2 regions of the Streptomyces sp. NC-S4 genome follow, and region 2 is predicted to be linked to the other one. Evidence: riboswitches for the same ligand, from Rfam matches in the RefSeq annotation. Region 2 holds a riboswitch; the other holds the start of a gene.

Region 1 (11,047 bases), 4.2 Mb from region 2:
GGTGTGGATCGCCGAAGGGGCCGAGGTGAGCCCCGACGCGGTGCTGCGCGGGCCGCTGTACATCGGGGACTACGCGAAGGTCGAAGCCGGCGCGGAGATCCGCGAGCACACCGTCATCGGGTCGAACGTCGTCGTCAAGGGCGGGGCCTTCCTGCACCGTGCCGTCGTCCACGACAACGTCTACATCGGACCCCACAGCAACCTCCGCGGCTGCGTCATCGGCAAGAACACCGACATCATGCGGGCCGCGCGGATCGAGGACGGGGCCGTCATCGGTGACGAGTGCCTCGTCGGTGAGGAATCGATCGTCCAGGGCAATGTGCGGGTCTATCCGTTCAAGACCATCGAGGCCGGCGCCTTCGTCAACACCTCGGTGATCTGGGAGTCCCGCGGCCAGGCGCACCTGTTCGGCGCCCGTGGGGTCTCCGGGATCCTGAACGTGGAGATCACCCCGGAGGTGGTGGTCCGGCTCGCCGGCGCGTACGCCACGACCCTGAAGAAGGGGGCGATCGTCACCACGGCCCGTGACCACTCCCGGGGCGCCAGGGCGCTCAAGCGTGCCGTGATCTCCGCGCTCCAGGCCAGCGCCATCAACGTACGGGACCTGGAGAACGTACCGCTGCCGGTGGCACGGCAGCAGACCGCGCGCGGCAGCGCCGGCGGGATCGTACTGCGGACCTCGCCGGGTGTGCCGGACTCCGTGGACATCATGTTCCTGGACGAGCGGGGGGCGGACCTCTCGCTCCAGGGGCAGCGCAAGCTGGACCGGGTGTACGCGCGCCAGGAGTACCGGCGGGCGTTCCCCGGGGAGATCGGAGACCTGCAGTTCCCGGGCAGCGTCTTCGACGCCTACACCGGATCGTTGCTCCGGCGGGTGGACACCACCGGTATCGGGGACGCCGGGCTCAAGGTGGTCGTGGACGCCTCGAACGGAAGCGCCGGGCTCGTCCTGCCCAGCCTGCTGGGACGGCTCGGTGTGGACGCGCTGACGATCAATCCCGGGCTCGACGAGTCCCGGCCGACGGAAACCAGGGAGTCCCGGCGGGCCGGGCTGGTGCGGCTGGGGGAGATCGTGGCCTCGGCACGGGCGGCCTTCGGCGTCCGGTTCGACCCGGTGGGCGAGCGGATCTCCCTCGTGGACGAGCGCGGGCGGATCATCGAGGACGACCGGGCGCTGCTCGTGATGCTCGACCTGGTGGCGGCGGAGAAGCGCAGCGGCAAGGTCGCGCTGCCGGTGACCACGACCAGGGTGGCCGAGCAGGTGGCGGCCTACCACGGTACGCAGGTCGAGTGGACGACGACCTCGCCCGACGACCTGACCCGGGTGGGGCGGGCGGAGAACACCATCTTCGGAGGAGACGGCCGGGGCGGCTTCATCGTTCCGGAGTTCAGCAGCGTCTTCGACGGTTCGGCCGCCTTCGTGCAGCTGCTCGGGCTGGTGGCGCGCACGCAGCTCACGCTGAGCCAGATCGACGCCCGGATCCCGCGGGCCCACGTGCTCAGGCGGGACGTCTCGACGCCGTGGGCGGTGAAGGGGCTCGTCATGCGGCGGGTCGTGGAGGCGGCCGGCGACCGGCAGGTGGACACCACCGACGGGGTGCGGGTGGTCGAGGCCGACGGACGGTGGGCGCTGGTCCTGCCGGATCCGGCGGAAGCGGTCACGCACCTGTGGGCCGAGGGGCCCGACGACGGCACCGCGCAGGCCCTGCTCGACGAGTGGGCGGGCGTCGTGGAGGGTGCCGGGCAGTGAGTGCCGACGTGCGATGAGGCAGGGCGGAAGTCCGGTGGGCCGGGTGCGGGGAGTGCCTGCCCGGCCCACCGGATGGACGCATTGGGTGACTGCGCTGCCGACATGCGACGATGTGCGGCATGTCGCAGCCGCCCCACAACCGGACTCCGGCGTCTCCTGTGCCCGCGCGCCCGGACGCTTCCATGTCGCTGCTGACGCACGTGATGGACCACAGTCTCGACGAGGGCTACGCGGAGGCCGCGGCCCGGCGCGAGGCCGAGGGTACGGCGGGTCTGCCGCGGACCCTCAAGGCCAAATTGGGGCTCGCCGCCGGGCTCGTCGTCACCGCCATGGTCGTCACGCTCGGCGCGGCGGAGGCCCGGATAGCCGCGCCGACGCTGGCCAAGGAGCGTCAGGAACTGATCGACCGGGTGGAGCGGGCGGACGACCGCGCGCACGGCCTGGAGCGTGACATCGACCGCCTCAGGACCGATGTCGCGGCCCGCCAGCGTGCGGCGCTGAAGCAGCCCGGCGGGGGCCAGGGCGAGCTCGTGGCCCTGCTGGCGGGCGCCACGGAGGTCCACGGGCCGGGGATCAAGCTGGTGGTGGACGACGCCAAGGGCGCTTCGTCGGGCGGCGGTGGCAAACCGCGCGAGAGCTCTGGCTTCTCGGACACCGGCCGGCTCCGTGACCGTGACATGCAGAAGATCGTCAACGGGCTCTGGCAGTCCGGGGCGGAGGCCATCTCCATCAACGGGCAGCGGTTGACGGAACTCTCGGCGATCAGAGCCGCGGGTGACGCGATACTGGTCGACAACAGGCCGCTGGTGCCGCCGTACGAAGTGCTGGCGGTGGGGGACAAGAAACGGCTCGGCACGGCCTTCCAGGACTCGGCGGACGGACAGTACCTGCACGTGCTGCAGGAGAGCTACGGGATCCGTTACGCCCTGTCTCCGGCGGACGACCTGCGGTTGCCGGCCGCGTCGAGCCTGACCGTACGTACAGCAACACCGGCAGAGCAGCAGAAGGGTGCATCGTGATCGCGGTACTGGGCCTCTTGGCCGGAGTGGTGGCCGGGCTTCTGGTCCGGCCCGAGGTGCCGGCCGTGGTGGAGCCATATCTGCCGATCGCCGTGGTGGCGGCACTGGACGCGGTGTTCGGCGGCCTCCGCGCGATGCTGGACGGCATCTTCGTGGACAAGGTCTTCGTGGTGTCGTTCCTGTCGAACGTGGTCGTGGCCGCGCTGATCGTCTTCCTCGGTGACAAGCTCGGGGTCGGCTCGCAGCTGTCCACGGGTGTGGTCGTGGTCCTGGGCATCCGCATCTTCTCCAACGCCGCGGCCATCCGCCGGCACGTGTTCCGGGCGTGAGGCCGATGAGTACGAACGACAGCCCCGAGGAGCAGGGGGGCGCGGGCCGGCCGCCGGAGCCGCCGAAGGACCCGGAGACCCCGCAGCCCGCGAAGGCGCCGGAGACCCCGCAGCCCCCGGTGACCCCGCAACCCCCGAAGCCGCCGCAGTCCCCGGAGCCCCTGCTGCCGCCGCGGTCCCCGGAGCCCCCGCAGTCGCCACAACCTCCGCCGTCGCCGGAACCGCAGGAGCCTTCGGAGCCGTCCAAGGAAGTACCGGGGCAGCCGGAGGAGACCGGCCGGCAGCGGCTCGCGGCCGGGCTGTGGCCGCCGCGGGTGAGCCGGGCCCAACTGATCGTTGCGCTGCTGCTGTTCGTGCTGGGACTGGGTCTGGCGATCCAGGTCCGGTCGAACAGCGACTCCAGCGCGCTGCGCGGGGCCCGCCAGGAGGACCTCGTACGGATCCTCGACGAGCTCGACGGGCGGACCAAGCGACTGGAGGACGAGAAGCAGCGGCTGGAGGACCAGCGCAAGGAGCTGGAGAGCAGTTCCAATCAGGCCGAGGAGGCCCGCAAGCAGACGGTCGAGAAGGAACGCCAACTCGGCATCCTGGCCGGTACGGTGGCGGCCCAGGGGCCGGGCATCACGCTGAAGATCACGGATCCCACGGGTCAGGTGCAGTCGGACCAGCTGCTGGACACGCTCCAGGAGCTGCGGGCGGCCGGGGCCGAGGCGATCCAGATCAACGGGGTGCGCATCGTGGCGGGCTCGTACTTCTCCGACGAGAACGGCGGGGTCTCCATCGACGGCAAGAAGATCACACAACCCTATGAGTTCCGGGTGATCGGCAAACCACAGGATCTGGAGCCCGCGCTGAACATCCCCGGCGGTGTCGTCCAGACGCTGGAGAAGGAGCAGGCCACCGTCGCCGTCACACGGTCGGCGAAGATCGTTGTGGATGCCTTGCGGGCTGCGAAGCAGCCTGACTACGCTCGGTCGTCATCGTGATGATTCGGAGTGAAGGATCGAGCGGCTCACGCGGGCGGATGCCTGCGGGGGGTCGGCGCACCGAAGTCGCGGTGCGTGGTGGAAACTGTCTGGTGGTTACGGACGTTGTCAGAATGTCCGGGTCGGCAGGTGTCTGCATTCGGAGTTCGTCCTGCCCCACGGGCGGGTCTGTTTCAGTCAAGGGGAATCGCCCGTGAAGTTGTTTGAGAAGTTGTTCGGCAAGAAGAACCGTGAGGAAGGCGGCGCGGCACGGCATCGCGCCGGGCACGGGGACGTGGAAGGGCAGGGCGACCGGCCGCTCTTCCGCGACGAGGTCGCCGGCGCGGGTGATGTTCCCGGTGCCCCCGGCGCGTCGGCTGTTGACCCTGCTGGTACCGGACGCATAGGTTTCGGTGAACCATCAACCTCAAGTGCGGGTGGAGGGTTTGCCCCCGACCCGTATGCCACCAATGCATCCGCGGGGCATCCGCGGCGCGAGGAGCCGTCCATGTCGGCCGAGCAGATTTGCAGCAGGTGCGGACACCGCAGCGATGCGGCCAGTCGGTTCTGCTCGAACTGCGGCGCGCCGCTGCGGGCGGGTCTGACGCCGGAGCGTGCCTCGGAGACCACGTCCACGATCTCGATCTCGGGCCTCGAGGCCTATGAGGCCGAGGTGTCCGGACAACCGCACGTGTCGTCCTCCTCGCTGTCCCCCGAGGCGCAGGCCGCGGTGGAAGCGCTGCCCTCCGGTTCCGCTCTGCTCATCGTGCGGCGCGGCCCCAACTCCGGGAGCCGTTTCCTGCTGGACGGCGAGCTGACCACGGCCGGCCGCCACCCGCAGAGCGACATCTTCCTGGACGACGTCACCGTCTCCCGGCGCCATGTCGAATTCCGCAGGAGCCAGGAAGGCGGCTTCACCGTCGCCGATGTCGGCAGCCTCAACGGCACGTACGTGAACCGTGAACCGATCGACTCCGTCGCCCTGCAGAACGGCGACGAGGTGCAGATCGGCAAGTACCGGCTGGTCTTCTACGCGAGCCTGCGGGGCATCTGACCCTTTTAGGGAAGGTTCCATGCTGCGTACCCCGACCGGCGGTGCCCCGAGAAGTGGCGCCGCCGGCACCGCCGGCCCGGCCGGGCGGCTGGTGAGCATCGGCACGGTGCTCACCACGCTGCGTGACGAGTTCCCCGAGGTCACCATCTCGAAGATCCGTTTTCTGGAGGCGGAAGGGCTCGTCGAACCCCGGCGCACCCCTTCGGGATACCGCAAGTTCAGCACCGACGACGTGGAGCGGCTCGCTCGGATCCTGCGGCTGCAGCGCGACCACTACCTGCCGCTGAAGGTCATCCGCGAGCAGCTCGACGCGCTCGCCCGCGGGGAGCAGGTCCACATTCCGGCGCCCACCGCGCACGTGGACTCCACCGATCCCGCCGGAACGGCCTCGGGCCACGGCGAAGTGGGGCGGGACCGGCCCACCGTGGCCCGGGTGGGCCGGGCCGAGCTGCTCGCGGCCGCCGGGGTGGACGAGGTGCAGCTGGTCGAGTGGGAGTCGTACGGGCTGCTGGCCGAGGGCGCGGACGGCGGTTTCGACGCCGAGGCGGTCACCGTGGCCCGGCTGGTGGCCGACCTGGGCCGGTTCGGGCTGGAGCCGCGGCACCTGCGTGCGATGAAGGCCGCCGCGGACCGCGAGGCGGGCCTGGTGGAGCAGGTGGTGGCGCCGCTGCGCAGGCATCGCAATCCGCAGACGAGGGCTCATGCGGAGGCCACCCTGAAAGAGCTCGCGGGGCTCTCCGTACGGCTCCACGAGGCGTTCGTGCAGACCGCTCTCGGGGTCCGGCTTCCCTGAGGTGGGGGGCCCGACTACCCAAACATGTCGCGCAGGTCCTAGGGTTACTGTGTGAACGAGCTCGACGTTGTGGGTGTCCGGGTGGAAATGCCCTCCAACCAACCGATCGTGCTCCTGCGTGAAGTGGGAGGCGATCGGTACCTCCCCATCTGGATCGGTCCGGGGGAGGCGACCGCCATTGCCTTCGCGCAGCAGGGGATGGCCCCTGCCCGACCGCTGACGCACGACCTGTTCAAGGACGTGCTGGAGGCGATCGGCGAGGAGCTCACCGAGGTCCGGATCACGGATCTGCGGGAGGGCGTCTTCTACGCGGAGCTCGTCTTCGCCAGCGGGGTCGAGGTGAGTGCGCGTCCTTCCGACGCCATAGCCCTCGCCCTGCGGACGGGGACGCCGATCTACGGGAGCGACGGCGTGCTGGACGACGCCGGAATCGCCATTCCGGACGAGCAGGAGGACGAGGTGGAGAAGTTCCGCGAGTTCCTCGACCAGATCTCACCGGAGGACTTCGGCACCGGCCCGCAGTGAGGTGTCGGCCGCGTCGTCCTCGGGGATCCTCAGCGCATTCGATTAGCCTTTCCCCGTAAAGGGACACGGGAAACCACTCTCAGGGTGATTATCACTCGGCGTGCCGAGTGTGGCGATCGTTGACGCACCCCTGGTGACTGCCTACCTTCGAGGTGGGCAGGTCAAGGACGGAGGGTCGGCGTGAGGATCACGGGCGACGGTACGACCGGGGGCACCCCCGCACGGAGTGAGGCTGGGCCGTACCCGCTGCACGGCGGTGCGATCGGTTCCGCCCGCCGTCAGCCGGAATCGACGCCGGTCGGACCGGTGGGCGCGGATCCGGAGCCCGAGCAGATCGGATACCGCGGCCCGACGGCGTGCGCCGCGGCCGGCATCACCTACCGGCAGCTCGACTACTGGTCCCGGACCGGGCTGGTGGAGCCCAGCATGCGGGCCGCCCACGGGGCGGGGACGCAGCGGCTCTACAGCTTCCGCGACGTCGTGGTCCTCAAGATCGTCAAGCGTTTCCTCGACACCGGGGTGGCGCTGCAGAACATCCGCACGGCGGTCCAGCACCTGCACGACCGGGAGCTCTCGGACCTCGAACGGATGACGCTGATGAGCGACGGCGCCACCGTGTACGAGTGCACCTCGCCGGACCAGGTCGTGAGCCTGCTGCAGGGCGGGCAGGGCGTCTTCGGCATCGCGGTGGGCGTGGTGTGGCGCGACGTCGAGAGCGCGCTGTCGCAGTTGCACGGGGAGCGCGTGGACACCGGCGAGACCCTGGTGCGGCACAATCCCGCCGACGAGCTGGCCGCCCGCCGCAACCGGGCCGTCTGACCCGCGTCGGGGCATTGTCAGTGGCGTAGGGCAGCATCGGGCTGTGAGAGCCGCGCCGACCATCCTGCACCTGGACATGGACGCCTTCTACGCCTCCGTGGAGCAGGCGTCGAAGCCGAGCCTGCGGGGCAAGGCGGTCATCGTCGGCGGCCTCGGGCCGCGCGGGGTCGTCGCCACGGCCTCGTACGAGGCCAGACGCTTCGGAGTGCACTCCGCGATGCCGATGGGGCAGGCGCGGCGGCTCTGCCCGAACGGCGCCTGTCTGATCCCCCGCTTCAGCCTCTACCGGCAGGTCAGCGACGTGGTGATGGCCCTGCTGCGGGACCTGTCGCCCCTGGTGGAACCCCTGAGCCTGGACGAGGCCTTCGTGGACCTGGAGGCGGGCGGGGTGGCCTTCGACTCGCGCAGCGCACGGGAGGCGGGGGAGCGGCTGCGTGCGGACATCCGGGCCGCCACGGGGCTCAGCGGGTCGGTGGGCCTGGCCGGGTCGAAGATGCTGGCCAAGGTGGCCTCCGAGGAGGCCAAACCGGCCGGACTGCTGCTGATCGAGCCGGGGACGGAGCGCGAGCTGCTCGCGCCGATGCCGGTACGGACCCTGCCCGGGGTGGGTCCGGCCACCGGCGAGCACCTGCGCCGGGCCGGGATCACCACGGTGGGGGAGCTGGCGGAGGCCGGGGAGGACGAGCTGGTCCGGATGGTCGGCCGCGCGGCCGGTGCCGGGCTGTACCGGATGGCGCTCGGGCTGGACGACCGGCCGGTGGTCGCGGAGCGCGACGCGAAGTCGGTGTCGGTCGAGGACACCTTCGACGTGGACCTGCACGATCGGGTGAGGATCCGCGGCGAGGTCCAGCGGCTCGCCGACCGCTGCGTGCAGCGGCTGCGGGGCTCCGGGCACTCGGGGCGCACGATCGTGCTCAAGGTGAGGCGGTACGACTTCTCCACCCTGACCCGGTCGGAGACCCTGCGGGGGCCCACGGACGACCCCGCGGTGGTGCGGGAGGCGGCGGCGCGGCTGCTGGAGGGCGTGGACACCACGGGTGGGGTGCGGCTGCTCGGAGTGGGGGTCAGCGGGCTGGCGGACTACACGCAGGAGGACCTGTTCGCGCAGTCGCTCGCCGCTGAGCCGGACGGGGCGGAGGGAGCGGATGGGGCGGACGGGCTGGAGGGGGCGGACGGGAACGACGGAGCGGACAGGACGGCCGGGGCAGGAGGGGAAGCCGTGGCGGCAGACGGTGCCCGGACGGCGGCCGGCGGTGCCCAGCAGGCCGCCGAGCCGCCCCGGGGGCCGGAGCCGGCCCCCGAACGGCGCTGGGCGGCCGGGAGCGACGTACGGCATGCCGTGTACGGGCCCGGATGGGTGCAGGGCAGCGGGGTCGGGCGGGTGACCGTGCGCTTCGAGCAGCCCGGCTCGGAGCCCGGCCGGGTGCGGACCTTCCGGGTGGACGACCCCGAGCTGGAGCCGTCCGATCCGCTGCCGCTCGTGGGGGAACAGGCCTAGGCGGGAACAGGCCTAGGCAGCCTAGTTCTCGCCGCCCGCCAGGCGGCCGAAGTCGTGGTCGAAGTCCGACGGAAGGGTCGTGTCCAGTCCGTAGTGGTGGTAGAGCTGCAGCTCCTGTTCGGGGGAGAGGTGGCGCCCGACACCGAAGTCCGGGGCGTCCCTGATGAGGGCGCGTTCGAAGGGCACCCGCAGGGTGTCGCCCACCAGCTCGCTCGGCTCCAGCGGGACGAAGGCGTCCCGGCTGAAGAGCCCCGTCCGGACCGCGGCCCACTCCGGGACGCCCGTGGCATCGTCGAGGTAGACCTCGTCGATCGTGCCGATCTTGGTGCCATTGCGGTCGAACGCCTTTCGGCCGATCAGGCTGCGCGGATCGATGTCGGTCTGCACGGTCCCTCCAAAAGGTCGCAACTGCTCCGTAATGACTACAGAAGTGCATATCCGCAGTGGAGGCCACTCGGGGAGGGTTCAGAACCTCGCTGGTACGCTGGTGAACGGCTGTCGACCCTGTGCGGGAGAGTCCTCCGAGTGAACGAGACGGAGGCGCCGAAGGAGCAAATCCTCCCCGGAATCTCTCAGGCATACGTACCGCACGGACGAGGCCACTCTGGAAAGCAGGGCGGGTACCGGGCGCGCAGTGCCGGTCCCCCTCCTCACCGACGGTGAAAGCCGGAACTCTCGGGAGACCCCCGTGACTCCGGTGAAACTCTCAGGTGCAGATGACAGAGGGGGAGGCCGTCCGGGTGCCCGCGCCGTGGTGCCCCTCGCAGGTCATACGACCAGGAGGCCTCCGTACATGACCGCCAACCGCATTCCGCTCTCCCAGCTGGAGCGAGGCATCCCCTTCGAACAGCGCCACATCGGCCCGGATGCCGAGGCACAGGCGAAGATGCTCGCCCAGGTGGGCTACGGCTCCCTGGACGAACTGACCGCTGCCGCGGTCCCGGATGTGATCAAGACCGCCGAGGCGCTCGACCTGCCCGAGGCGCGCACCGAGGCCGAGGTGCTGGCCGAGCTGCGCTCGCTCGCCGACCGCAACCAGGTCCTCTCGCCGATGATCGGTCTCGGCTACTACGGGACGTTCACGCCGCCGGTGATCCTCCGCAACGTCATGGAGAACCCGGCCTGGTACACGGCGTACACGCCCTACCAGCCCGAGATCTCCCAGGGCCGCCTCGAGGCGCTCCTGAACTTCCAGACGGTCGTCGCCGAGCTGACCGGCCTGCCGACCTCCGGCGCCTCGCTGCTCGACGAGGGCACCGCGGCCGCCGAGGCCATGACCCTGGCCCGCCGCGTGGGCCGGTCCAAGGGCAACGTCTTCCTGGTGGACGCCGACGCGCTGCCGCAGACCATCGCCGTCATCGAGACCCGCGCCGAGCCGATCGGCATCGAGGTCGTCGTCGCCGACCTGTCCGCCGGCATCCCGGCCGAGGTCGCCGAGCGCGGCATCTACGGTGTCCTGGTCCAGTACCCCGGCGCCTCCGGTGCCGTCCGGGACATCAAGCCGGTCATCGACCAGGCGCACGAGCTCGGCGCCATCGTCGCCGTCGCCGCGGACCTGCTCGCGCTGACCCTGCTGACCTCCCCGGGCGCGCTCGGCGCGGACATCGCCGTCGGCACCACCCAGCGCTTCGGCGTCCCGATGGGCTTCGGCGGACCGCACGCCGGTTACATGGCCGTCCAGGACAAGCACGCCCGCTCCCTGCCCGGCCGCCTCGTCGGCGTCTCCGTCGACGCGGACGGCAACAAGGCCTACCGCCTGGCGCTGCAGACCCGTGAGCAGCACATCCGCCGCGAGAAGGCCACCAGCAACATCTGTACCGCGCAGGTGCTGCTCGCCGTCATGGCCGGCATGTACGCCGTCTACCACGGCCCGGACGGCCTGCGGACGATCGCGAGCCGCACCCACCGCTACGCCACCGTGCTCGCCGCCGGTCTGACGGCCGGCGGGGTCGAGATCGTGCACGGCTCGTACTTCGACACGATCACCGCCCGTGTGCCGGGCCGGGCCGCCGAGGTCGTCGCCGCCGCCCGCGAGGGCGGGGTCAACCTGTTCCAGGTGGACGCCGACCTCGTCTCCGTCGCCTGCGACGAGACCACCCTGCGCGCCGACATCGAGGCCGTCTGGGCCGCCTTCGGCGTCACCGCCGACATCGAGGCGCTGGACGCGACCACGGCCGACACGCTGCCCGAGGGCCTGCTGCGCTCGGACGCGTACCTGACCCACCCGGTCTTCCACCAGCACCGTTCCGAGACCGCGATGCTGCGCTACCTGCGCAAGCTCTCGGACAAGGACTA
Region 2 (11,047 bases):
TGAGCTCGGGCCGGACCGTACGCGTCACATTGCCCTTGGGCACGTCGGCGTACGGGCAGCGCGGGTTGAAGGCGCAGCCGTCGGGGATGTTGATGAGGCTGGGCGGGGAGCCCTTGACCGGGATGAGGCGCTCGCTCTGCTCGCGGTCGATGCGCGGCATCGAGCCCAGCAGGCCCCAGGTGTAGGGGTGGCGGGGCTCGTAGAACACCTTCTCGGCGGTGCCCCGCTCGACGCACCGGCCGCCGTACATCACGAGGATCTCGTCGGCCATCTCCGCGACGACGCCGAGGTCGTGCGTGATCATGATGACGGCGGAGCCGAACTCCTTCTGCAGATCGCGGATCAGGTCCAGGATCTGCGCCTGCACGGTGACGTCCAGCGCCGTGGTCGGCTCGTCCGCGATCAGCAGGTCGGGGTTGTTGACCAGCGACATCGCGATCATCGCGCGCTGGCGCATGCCGCCGGAGAACTGGTGCGGATAGTCGTCGACGCGCTTGCCCGGCTCGGGGATGCCCACCCGGTCGAGCATCTCGACGGCCCGCTTGCGCGCCGTCTTCTTGTCGACGTCGTTGTGGACGCGGTACGCCTCCACGATCTGGGAGCCGATCGTGTAGTACGGGTGCAGAGCGCTGAGCGGGTCCTGGAAGATCATCGCCATGTCGCGGCCCCGCAGCCGGCGCACCTCCTCGGGATCGGCGGAGAGCAGTTCCCTGCCCCCGAGCCAGATCTCGCCCGACATCTCGACTTTGGAGCGGTCGGCGTTGCCGGCCCGGTGCAGGCCCATGACGGCCAGCGAGGTGACCGACTTGCCGGAGCCGGACTCGCCCACGATGCCGAGGGTCCGGCCCTTCTCCAGCTGGAAGGAGAGCCCGTCGACGGACTTGACGAGGCCGTCGTCGGTGGGGAAGTGGACCTTGAGGTCGCGTACGTCGAGGAAGGCCTCGGAGGGAGGGCCGTCGCCCGGTCCCGCCACGAGCGCCGTGGCGGTGGCGGTGTGCGCGCCGCGGTCGGCGGCGCCGGCGTCGCCGGCCTCGTTCCCCTTCGGAGTCGGATCGGTCACGACAGCCTCACCCTCGGGTCGATGATGGCGTAGACGAGGTCCACCACCAGGTTGCACAGCACGATGAAGGCTCCGGCGAAGAGGGTCACCCCGAGGATCTTCGGCAGGTCGTTCACCGCGATGGCGTGGTACGCGTACTCACCGATGCCGTGGTACGAGAAGACCGTCTCGGTGACGATGGCGCCGCCGAGGAGCAGCCCGAAGTCCATGCCGAAGATGGTCACGATCGGGGTCAGCGCGGAGCGCAGCCCGTGGCGGGTGATGACCACCCGTTCGCGCAGGCCCTTGGCGCGCGCGGTGCGGATGTAGTCCTCACTCATGGTCTCCAGCATCCCGGCCCGGGTGAGCCGGGCGTAGAGCGCGGAGTAGAGGAAGGCCAGCGTGCTCCAGGGCAGGACCAGCCCCTGGAACCAGGCGGCCGGATCCTCGGAGAAGTCCACGTACACATTGGTGAACACGGGCCAGTTGAAGACGAAGACGGCCAGCGAGAGCGTGCCGGTGAAGAACATCGGCAGCGAGACGCCGGCGAGGGCCACGCCCATCGCGAGACGGTCGAAGAGCGAGCCCGGCCGCAGGGCCGAGACCACGCCCGTGGTCACACCGGTGATCAGCCAGATGACGGCCGCTCCCAGGGTGAGGGAGGCGGTGATGGGCAGCCGGTTGACGATGTCGGGCCAGACCTCGACGTGGTCCTTGAAGGAGTAGCCGAGGCAGGGGGCGCTGCACTGCGAGGGGTCGGGGCCGTAGTTGAACTCGCGGCCCGCGAAGATGCCCCGCAGGAAGTCCCAGTACTGCGCGTACAGGGGCTGGTCGAAGCCGAGGTTCTTCTTGACCGCGGCGATGGATTCGGGCGAGGGGTTCTTGCCGACGTACTGGGTGGCCAGTGAGTCGGCCGTGCCGCCGGCCAACCGGGGCAGCAGGAAGAAGATCGCGAAGGTGATCGCGCTGACAACGAGCAGCAGGAACACCGCGGCGAACAGCCGCCGGACGATGTACACAAACACGGGGGTCGGCTTCGGCGTCCGCCGGTCCGCCCCGCACCCCGGTCGGGGGCGCGGGACGGACCGGCGCGCGCACTGCTGCCTTCACCTGCCTTCCACGGTTCTGGCAGATCTGGCTGAGAGGGTCGAACTGCCTGAGGACTTGACGTCCGGGGTTACTTCAGGCCGATGTTGAGGTAGTCGTACTGACCGCTCCACGCCGGGTTGGAGACCACGTTGGTGAGCTTGGGCGAGCGGTAGTGCAGGACCTTGAAGTAGGTCAGGGGCACGATGACCGCCTGGTCCATGACCTTCTTGTCGATCTCGCCGTAGACCTTCTCGCGGGCGGCGGAGTCGGTGTTGGCGATGTTGTCGTTCAGCATCTTGTTGATCTCGGGGTCGTTCAGCTGCGACAGGTTGGTGTTGCCCGTCTTGCTGATCGCGTCACCGTGGACGACCTGCTGGAGGAAGCCGAAGCCGCTCGGCCAGTCGGCGCCCCACTGCATCATCATGAGGCCGATCTTGTTGTCCTCGGTGAACTTCGGGACACCGGCGTAGTCGCTGAAGTACTTGCCGGCCGGGAACTGCTGGATCTTGACCGTGATCCCGATCTTCTTCAGGGACGCCTGGATGGCCGTGGCCATGTCGACCTCGCCGGCGCGGTCGTTGCGCGCGGTGATGGTGGTCTCGAAGCCGTTCGGCTGGCCGCAGGCGGTCAGCGCGGCCTTGGCCTTGGCCTCGTCACCCTTGTCGTCCGGGGTCTTGTACGTGTTGAAGTCGACGTGACCCGGGATGTCGGTCGGCAGGACGGTGCTGGCGATGGCACCGCGGATCGGGCCGCCGAAGGCGGTCTGCACCGACACCTTGTCGATCGCGTACTGGACCGCCTTGCGGCACTCGACGTTGTCGAAGGGTGCCACCTTGGTGTTCATCGCCATGTAGACCAGGCGACCACCCTCGGCGTTGTCGGTGTTGGGGTCCTTCGAGGTCAGCAGCTCGGTCTGGGTCTGCTGGGCCACACCGTTGCCGACGATGTCGATGTGGATGTTGCCGGCCTTCAGGTTGGAGTCGATCGTCTCCTGGTTGACCTTCAGCTTGACGACGATCTTCTCCGGGAGCTGCTTGCGCAGCGGGTCCGTGGAGGCGTCCCAGTTGGGGTTGCGGACCAGGACGGCCTGCTTGTCGTGCTCGTAGCTCTCGAACATGTAGGAGCCCGAGGAGACGATGTTCTTCACATAGTCCGCGCCGTTGTCCTTGGCCTTCGGCACGGGGGCCGACTGCGGGTTCGCCAGCAGGTAGTCGAACTCGGCGAAGGGCTGCTTCAGCTTGAAGACGATCGTCTGGTCGTCGGGGGTCTCGATGGACTGCAGTCCCGTGTCGGACTTGTCCTTGTACGGGCCCTCGTACGGGGTCTCGTTGTTCTTGAGGTACTGCGCGAGGTAGTTCGGGCCGTTGGAGTGCACGTCGCGCGCGAAGTTGCTGCGCTCGACCGCGTACTTGACGTCCTTGGACGTGACCAGCGAACCGTCGCTGTACTTGACGCCCTTTCGCAGCTTGTACGTCCAGGTGGCGCCACCGTCGCTCGGCACGCCGAGGCTCTCGGCGAGGTCCGGGACCACCTTGTTGCCCTCGGCGCCCGGGGCGGGCGCGAAGGTGGTCAGCGGACGGGCGTACAGGCGGCTGAAGTTGAAGACGAAGCCGTAGTACGTGTTGCCGGGGTCGAAGGAGTCGGGGGTGTCGGACGCCTCGTAGACGACCGTCCCGCCCTTCTTGTCCGAGGCGTTGACCACGGCCTTGACGGCGGCGTTGGCGCCGGCCGACTTGTCGTCGCCGCCGGTCTTGTCACCACCATTGCAGGCGGAGGCGGTGAGGGCGACGGTGATGGCGGCGGCGAGCACCGCGGCTGTTCTCGACCTGCTTCTCATGGCGGAGTGATGCCCCCTGATTCGGAGTGATGGTGCGTACTGGCGGAGCCTCGGCCGGGTGCCCGAGGTACGGGTGGGTCAGCGCGAGCTCTTGGGGTCCAGGGCGTCGCGCAGACCGTCGCCGAGGAGGTTGAAGGCGAGCACGGTGACGAAGATCGCCATGCCCGGGACGACCATGAACATCGGGTCGACCTTGTAGTAGGCCACGGCGGAGCTGAGCATTCCGCCCCAGGAGGCCTGCGGCGGCTGGATGCCCACGCCGAGGAAGCTCAGGGAGGCCTCGAAGAGGATGTTGGTCGGGATCAGCAGCGTCGAGTAGACGAGGATCGGTGCCATCAGGTTCGGCAGCAGCTCGCGGAAGACGATGAACGGGCCGCGGGCGCCGAGGCTGCGGGCCGCGTCGACGAACTCCCGCTCGCGCAGCGAAAGGGTCTGGCCGCGCACGATGCGTCCGATGTAGGGCCAGCTGAAGAAGCCGATCACGAAGATCAGCACGCTGATGTGCAGCGGCAGTCCTTCGAGGCCGAAGGCCCCGCCCTGGAGGGCGGCCGAGATGGAGATCGCGAAGAGCAGCAGCGGGAAGGCGAGGAAGGTGTCCATCATGCGGCTGATCACCGTGTCGGCCCAGCCTCCGTAGTACCCGGCGATGACGCCCAGCACGGAGCCGATGAACACCGAGACCACGGTCGACCCGAAGGCGACCAGCAGGGAGACCCAGGAGCCTTCCAGGATGCGGGTGGCGATGTCGCGGCCGAACTTCGGCTCCACGCCCAGCGGATGGTCCCAGCTGATGCCGCCGAAGGAGCCGATGGGGGTGGCCAGGGAGGGATCGATGAGGTCCTGGTGCAGGGCGTCCGGGTCCAGCCCGAACATCCACTGGATCGGCTGCGAGAGCATGGCCAGGACCACCAGCAGCAGGACGACCAGGCCGCCGGTCATGGCCACCTTGTCGCGCTTGAGTCTGGTCCACGCGATACGGCCGAGCGAACGTCCCTCGATCGCCTTGCGCGGAACCTCGGAGGTGGCCACGGCTGCGGGCTCGGCCGCGCTGGTGTCCTGCAGTGGTGCCGTCATCGTGGTGGGACCCCTCTCGGCCGACATCGGTCGGCCCATGCCCGCCGCTGTGGCGGCTTGGTTCAATCGGCGTCGCTGGTGGTGCGATTGGCACGAAATGTGCCGGAAGTGCACGTGAAGAGCTGGTGTTTGCGAGATGGACCGGCCTTCGGTGGGGTGGAGTCTTCAACGCCCTCTCGAGCGCCCGCCAGACCCCCCGGGGATGTGATGCGCAACCGTGATCTACGCCTACACCTTCCGTTATCCGAACCCCGGGATCTGTTGAGCGGTGAAACACCGCCCGTTCGGCACGGAACGGACATCCGGCCCAACTGCCTTTTCAGCCACGGATCTTGGGCGGACTCCCCGGATACGCCGAAGGCCGCACCGATGGGGACCGGTGCGGCCTTCGAGGTGGATGGATCGATATCCGGACATCGCGGAACGCGGAGCGTCCGGTCAGTACGCCGGCGCCTGCCCCTCGCGGTCGTAGAAGGGGCGGGTCTGCGCGCGCAGCCACATGGCGACGGGGTCGTGCTCGTCCCCGAGTGCGACCGTGCACACCGGGACGCCCTCGGGGACCACCCCGACCGACTGCCGCATCATCTCCCGTACGGATTCCAGCGCGGGCGCGGAGGCGTCGTACAGGTCGAGCCCGACCGCGAGGTACGGGGAGCCGAGCGCGGGCTGCACCCAGGCGCGGCGCAGCGACCGCACCGCCGGGGTGCGGTGCGCGTGCTGGGTCAGCAGCCCGTAGAACTGCGGGAGCTCGATCGCGGGCTCGGAGAGCCGCAGCGGGCCGGCCGGCATCCGGTCCAGGCCGGTGGCGATCCGGCGCAGGTCCGCCCAGGGCACGCCGAGGCCACCGCCCTGGGCGTGCGGGTTGAGCCACAGGCCCCAGCGGTCCGGGTACAGCGCGCGGGCGATGTCCCGCCCGGTGACCACCTCGTAGCCCCGGTTCCAGCCGCTGGCGGCCAGCTCCTGGGGGGAGGTGACGCAGGGCGCGTAGCCGAGGCTGTCGACCTCCATGCCGCCGTACTGGGCGTCCGGGGATCCCGGCTGCCCCTGCCAGAGCAGCATCCACAGCCGGCCCTCGGCGAGGGCGTGCAGGAGTGACTCGTAACTCTCGTAGCGCCCGGGAGTCACCTGGCGCATCATGTGCTCGACCTGCCCGGCCGCGGCCGTGCCTGACGCACTCACCCGGAACCCCTCTTCGTCCGCCCGTCGCTCCACGCGTTTCCTCCGAACCGGCAGTCGCGCGTGCGGCCAGGAGATGTAACCAGCTTAAGCGGCCCTACGGCAGGTAGAAGGGGCGTACGCGCTCACGAATCCAGTCCGTGACCGGGTCCTGGGCGGCGTCCAGCAGGATCAACTGCACGGGCCACGGCGGCGGGACACGGGTCAGGGCCCGTCCGAGGGCCTCCATCGGCGCGCTCTGCATTTCCGGTTCCCATCCCACCAGGCGGACACCGACGAACAGCTGGGGCTCCCCGCCCTCGATGCTGGCGAGGCAGCGGTGCGCGGCGGCGACCACCCCGGTGGCCCGGAACTCCTCGGTGGCGGCGGCCAGGAAATCCACCGGATCGTCCTGCCAGTCGGGCTCGAAGAGCCGGACCCGGCCGCCGGTGGCCGGGCCGTCGAGCGGGGTCCGGCCGCTGCGGCAGAGCTCCGCGACGGCGGGCGGCGGGAGCGGTACGCCGACGGCGCCTTCGGGATTGAGGGCGATGCCGAGCTGCGGGGGCAGGCCGCGGGCGAACTCGACGGCGGGAGCCACCGCGAAGTCCATGCCGGGGCCGACGCAGGCGAGGAACTGGGCCTCGGAGCTGTAGACGGGGACGTACGCCGCCCCGCCGATGTCCATGGTGGGCAGGTCGAGGCCGGCCGTCGGCGGGGTGCCGCCGCCGCCCGGCAGGGGCACCCATACCTGGCTGCGCCCGAGGACCTCCAGGATCCGCCCCCCGGCGTCCGGCTGCCCGAGCGCCGCCCCGAGCACCTGCTCCAGCTCATTCCCCGGCCAGCCGCTGCCCTGCATGTCCCCTGCCTCCGTGATCCCGCCGCGTGTCGCCCCGCAGGGTACCGGCCCCGCGCGCGGCCGCGCCGCCGGGGTCCGGCGGCGGATCCCGCCCCCCGGGCGTTCGGGGAGCGGGTCCGGGCGGAGCCCGGCAGCGGCGCCGCCCGGCGGCTCAGGCGCCGAAGGCTATGCGGGTCACCGTGGCGGCGGAGGCCCGGTCCAGCAGGGTCGCCGAGGCGCAGCCCGCGGGCGGGCGGCCCGCCTCGGCCTCGCGCAGCAGCCGGGTCACCGCGCCGCGGTGGCGGGCGAAGGCATAGGCGGAGACCCCGCGGCCGCGCGCGGCCTGACCGGAGAGGGCCTCCTCGGGGCTGCTGTCCAGCAGGAGCAGGTGCAGCGCCCGGCCCCGGCGGCGCGCGACGGCCGCGAGCAGGCCGCGCACCCAGGCCTGCGTACCGCAGTCGTGGACGACCACGGAGGCCCCGGAGCGCAGGATCCGCCACAGCCCCCAGTAGTGCGCGGCGCGCACCAGCGGCCGGTACACGGCGTACGGCAGCGCCGCGGGCATGCGGCGCTCCCAGCGCTCACGGGTGTCCTGGGAGTCCACGGCCCCGCCCTCGGCTGCCGCCCGCTTGATCAGCGTGCTCTTGCCGCCGCCGGGCAGACCGGACACCACGACGATGTCCCCGTCGGCGAAGCCGAGCCGGCGCGGGGCGCGCACGGCCGGTCCGCGCAGGTCGCGTACGAGGCCGGGGCAGCTCTCGGCCGCCCTCCCGCGCCCGCGCGCGCCGCGCTGTGCGGGCACCGCCTCCACGGTTCCGGTCGTCGTCACCACTCCGAATCTCCGCACAGTGTTCGCCTCCCCCGAATCGGGTCACCCGGACCCTTGCCCACTGAGTGTAAAGAGACGGTAATCCGGCGGACCCGGTTCCGGTCCGGCCTTTCGGAGGGCCGTACGAACTTTCGGACCCCGCCGCCCGATCTCGGGCATGGCGTGCAATGATGTGCGCCATCTGGACCAACTGCATACCGGCCGCTTGAATCCGCGCGGGAGAGTCCCGGCACGCCGCAAGGCCGTGCGCGGGCGCCGAAGGAGCAAGAACCTCCCTTGAATCTCTCAGGCCCCGTACCGCGTGGATGAGGCAGATCTGAAAAGCGAGCTGCAGCGCAGCAGCTCCACCCAAGGTGCAAGTCGATGAGAAGAACCGGCGATCGGGCGATCGGCGGAACTCTCGGCGAACCTCTCAGGTTCCGATGACAGATGGGGAGGAACGTCCTCGTCATGTCATGTCGATGCCCTGGGACCCGGGAGCCACACCCATGAGCACTGCCCCCCGCCTGACCGCCCTCGATGCGCTGCACCGCTCGCTCGGTGCGACCATGACCGATTTCGCGGGCTGGGACATGCCGCTGCGGTACGCCAGCGAGCGCGACGAGCACAACGCCGTACGCACCAGGGCCGGTCTCTTCGACCTGTCCCACATGGGCGAAATCACGCTGACCGGCCCGGAGGCCGTCAAGGCCCTGGACTACGCCCTGGTCGGCAACATCTCCACCGTCGGTGTCGGCCGCGCCCGCTACACGCACATCTGCCAGGAGGACGGCGGGATCGTCGACGACCTGATCGTCTACCGCCTCGGCGAGACCGAGTACATGGTCGTCGCCAACGCCTCCAACGCCCAGGTCGTCCTGGACGCCCTGACCGAGCGCGCCGCCGGCTTCGACACCGAGGTCCGCGACGACCGCGACGCGTACGCCCTGATCGCCGTGCAGGGCCCGGAGTCCCCCGGCATCCTGGCGTCCCTGACCGACGCCGACCTGGACGGCCTGAAGTACTACGCGGGCCTGCCGGGCACCGTCGCGGGCGTGCCCGCGCTGATCGCGCGCACCGGCTACACGGGCGAGGACGGCTTCGAGCTGTTCGTCGCCCCGGAGCACGCCGTGGAGCTGTGGCAGGCGCTGACCAAGGCGGGCGAGGGCGTCGGCCTGGTCCCGGCCGGCCTGTCCTGCCGCGACACCCTGCGCCTGGAAGCGGGCATGCCGCTGTACGGGCACGAGCTGACCACCGCCCTCACCCCGTTCGACGCGGGCCTGGGCCGGGTCGTGAAGTTCGAGAAGGAGGGCGACTTCGTCGGCCGCGCCGCGCTGGAGGCCGCCGCCGAGCGCGCCGCCACCGCTCCGCCGCGCAAGCTGGTCGGCCTGATCGCCGAGGGCCGCCGCGTGCCGCGCGCCGGTTTCCCGGTCGTGGCCGACGGCCGGGTCATCGGCGAGGTCACCTCCGGCGCCCCGTCCCCGACGCTGGGCAAGCCGATCGCGATGGCGTATGTGGACGCGGCGCACGCCGCGCCCGGCACGTCCGGCGTCGGCGTCGACATTCGCGGTACGCATGAGCCGTACGAGGTCGTGGCCCTGCCGTTCTACAAGCGGCAGAAGTAGCCCCACGCACCGCGTCCGCCGTCCGGGAACCCGTACGGCGCCGTCTCAGTACCCAAGACCGCAGTTCGTATCCACTCCCCCGCATCCAGGAGAATCAGGTCATGAGCAACCCCCAGCAGCTGCGTTACACCAAGGAGCACGAGTGGCTGTCGGACGCCGTGGACGGCGTCGCGACGGTCGGCATCACGGAGTTCGCGGCCAACGCGCTCGGTGACGTCGTCTACGCCCAGCTCCCCGCGGTCGGCGACACCGTCACCGAGGGCGAGACCTGTGGCGAGCTGGAGTCGACCAAGTCGGTCAGCGACCTGTACTCCCCCGTCACCGGTGAGGTCGTCGAGGCCAACCAGGACGTCGTGGACGACCCGGCCCTCGTCAACACCGCCCCCTTCGAGGGTGGCTGGCTGTTCAAGGTGCGTCTCTCGGAAGAGCCGAAGGACGTGCTGACGGCCGACGAGTACGCCGCGCTCACCCACTCCGACAACTGACACCCCAGGGGATCCTGATGTCTGTTCTCAACACCCCGCTGCACGAGCTCGACCCGGACGTCGCCGCCGCCGTCGACGCCGAGCTCGTGCGCCAGCAGTCCACCCTGGAAATGATCGCGTCGGAGAACTTCGCTCCGGTCGCCGTCATGGAGGCCCAGGGCTCGGTCCTGACCAACAAGTACGCCGAGGGCTACCCGGGCCGCCGCTACTACGGTGGCTGCGAGCACGTGGACGTCGTCGAGCAGATCGCGATCGACCGCATCAAGGCGCTGTTCGGCGCCGAGGCCGCGAACGTCCAGCCGCACTCCGGTGCGCAGGCCAACGCCGCCGCGATGTTCGCGCTGCTGAAGCCGGGCGACACGATCATGGGTCTGAACCTGGCCCACGGCGGTCACCTGACCCACGGCATGAAGATCAACTTCTCCGGCAAGCTCTACAACGTGGTCCCGTACCACGTCGACGAGACCGGCGAGGTCGACATGGCCGAGGTCGAGCGCCTCGCCAAGGAGTCCAAGCCGCAGCTGATCGTCGCCGGCTGGTCCGCCTACCCGCGCCAGCTGGACTTCGCCGCCTTCCGCCGCATCGCGGACGAGGTCGGCGCGTACCTGATGGTCGACATGGCGCACTTCGCCGGCCTGGTCGCCGCGGGTCTGCACCCGAACCCGGTGCCGCACGCCCACGTCGTCACCACCACCACGCACAAGACCCTCGGCGGTCCGCGCGGCGGTGTGATCCTGTCGACGCAGGAGCTGGCCAAGAAGATCAACTCCGCGGTCTTCCCGGGTCAGCAGGGCGGCCCGCTGGAGCACGTGATCGCGGCCAAGGCCGTCTCCTTCAAGGTCGCGGCCTCGCCCGAGTTCAAGGAGCGCCAGGAGCGCACCCTGGAGGGTGCGAAGATCCTCGCCGCCCGCCTGGTCCAGGACGACGTCAAGGCCGTGGGCGTGGACGTCCTCACCGGTGGCACCGACGTGCACCTGGTCCTGGTCGACCTGCGCAACTCGGAGCTGGACGGCCAGCAGGCCGAGGACCGCCTCCACGAGGTCGGCATCACGGTCAACCGCAACGCCATCCCGAACGACCCGCGGCCGCCGATGGTGACC

Evidence for each region. A riboswitch is a leader RNA that binds a small molecule or an ion and turns the genes downstream of it on or off. The one in region 2 is predicted to bind glycine.
Region 1: another riboswitch for glycine. It lies ahead of gcvP (aminomethyl-transferring glycine dehydrogenase); the one in region 2 lies ahead of gcvT (glycine cleavage system aminomethyltransferase GcvT).

Annotation. Positions count from the first base shown of each region.
Region 1 covers NZ_CM135937.1:1,761,333-1,772,379, reverse strand. The annotation lists gene ACXNSR_RS07445 (mannose-1-phosphate guanyltransferase) at 1-1,750, shown strand, start outside; gene ACXNSR_RS07440 (DUF881 domain-containing protein) at 1,861-2,769, shown strand; gene ACXNSR_RS07435 (small basic family protein) at 2,766-3,098, shown strand; gene ACXNSR_RS07430 (DUF881 domain-containing protein) at 3,104-4,084, shown strand; gene ACXNSR_RS07425 (FHA domain-containing protein) at 4,170-5,117, shown strand; gene ftsR (transcriptional regulator FtsR) at 5,137-5,910, shown strand; gene ACXNSR_RS07415 (bifunctional nuclease family protein) at 5,962-6,435, shown strand; gene ACXNSR_RS07410 (MerR family transcriptional regulator) at 6,616-7,254, shown strand; gene ACXNSR_RS07405 (DNA polymerase IV) at 7,298-8,752, shown strand; gene ACXNSR_RS07400 (PRC-barrel domain-containing protein) at 8,774-9,139, opposite strand; glycine riboswitch at 9,252-9,350, shown strand; gene gcvP (aminomethyl-transferring glycine dehydrogenase) at 9,546-11,047, shown strand, end outside.
Region 2 covers NZ_CM135937.1:5,957,849-5,968,895, reverse strand. The annotation lists gene ACXNSR_RS27050 (ABC transporter ATP-binding protein) at 1-973, opposite strand, end outside; gene ACXNSR_RS27045 (ABC transporter permease) at 1,057-2,064, opposite strand; gene ACXNSR_RS27040 (ABC transporter substrate-binding protein) at 2,217-3,965, opposite strand; gene ACXNSR_RS27035 (ABC transporter permease) at 4,044-5,039, opposite strand; gene ACXNSR_RS27030 (enhanced serine sensitivity protein SseB C-terminal domain-containing protein) at 5,478-6,218, opposite strand; gene ACXNSR_RS27025 (enhanced serine sensitivity protein SseB) at 6,313-7,050, opposite strand; gene ACXNSR_RS27020 (AAA family ATPase) at 7,202-7,858, opposite strand; glycine riboswitch at 8,065-8,168, shown strand; gene gcvT (glycine cleavage system aminomethyltransferase GcvT) at 8,347-9,462, shown strand; gene gcvH (glycine cleavage system protein GcvH) at 9,564-9,947, shown strand; gene glyA (serine hydroxymethyltransferase) at 9,965-11,047, shown strand, end outside.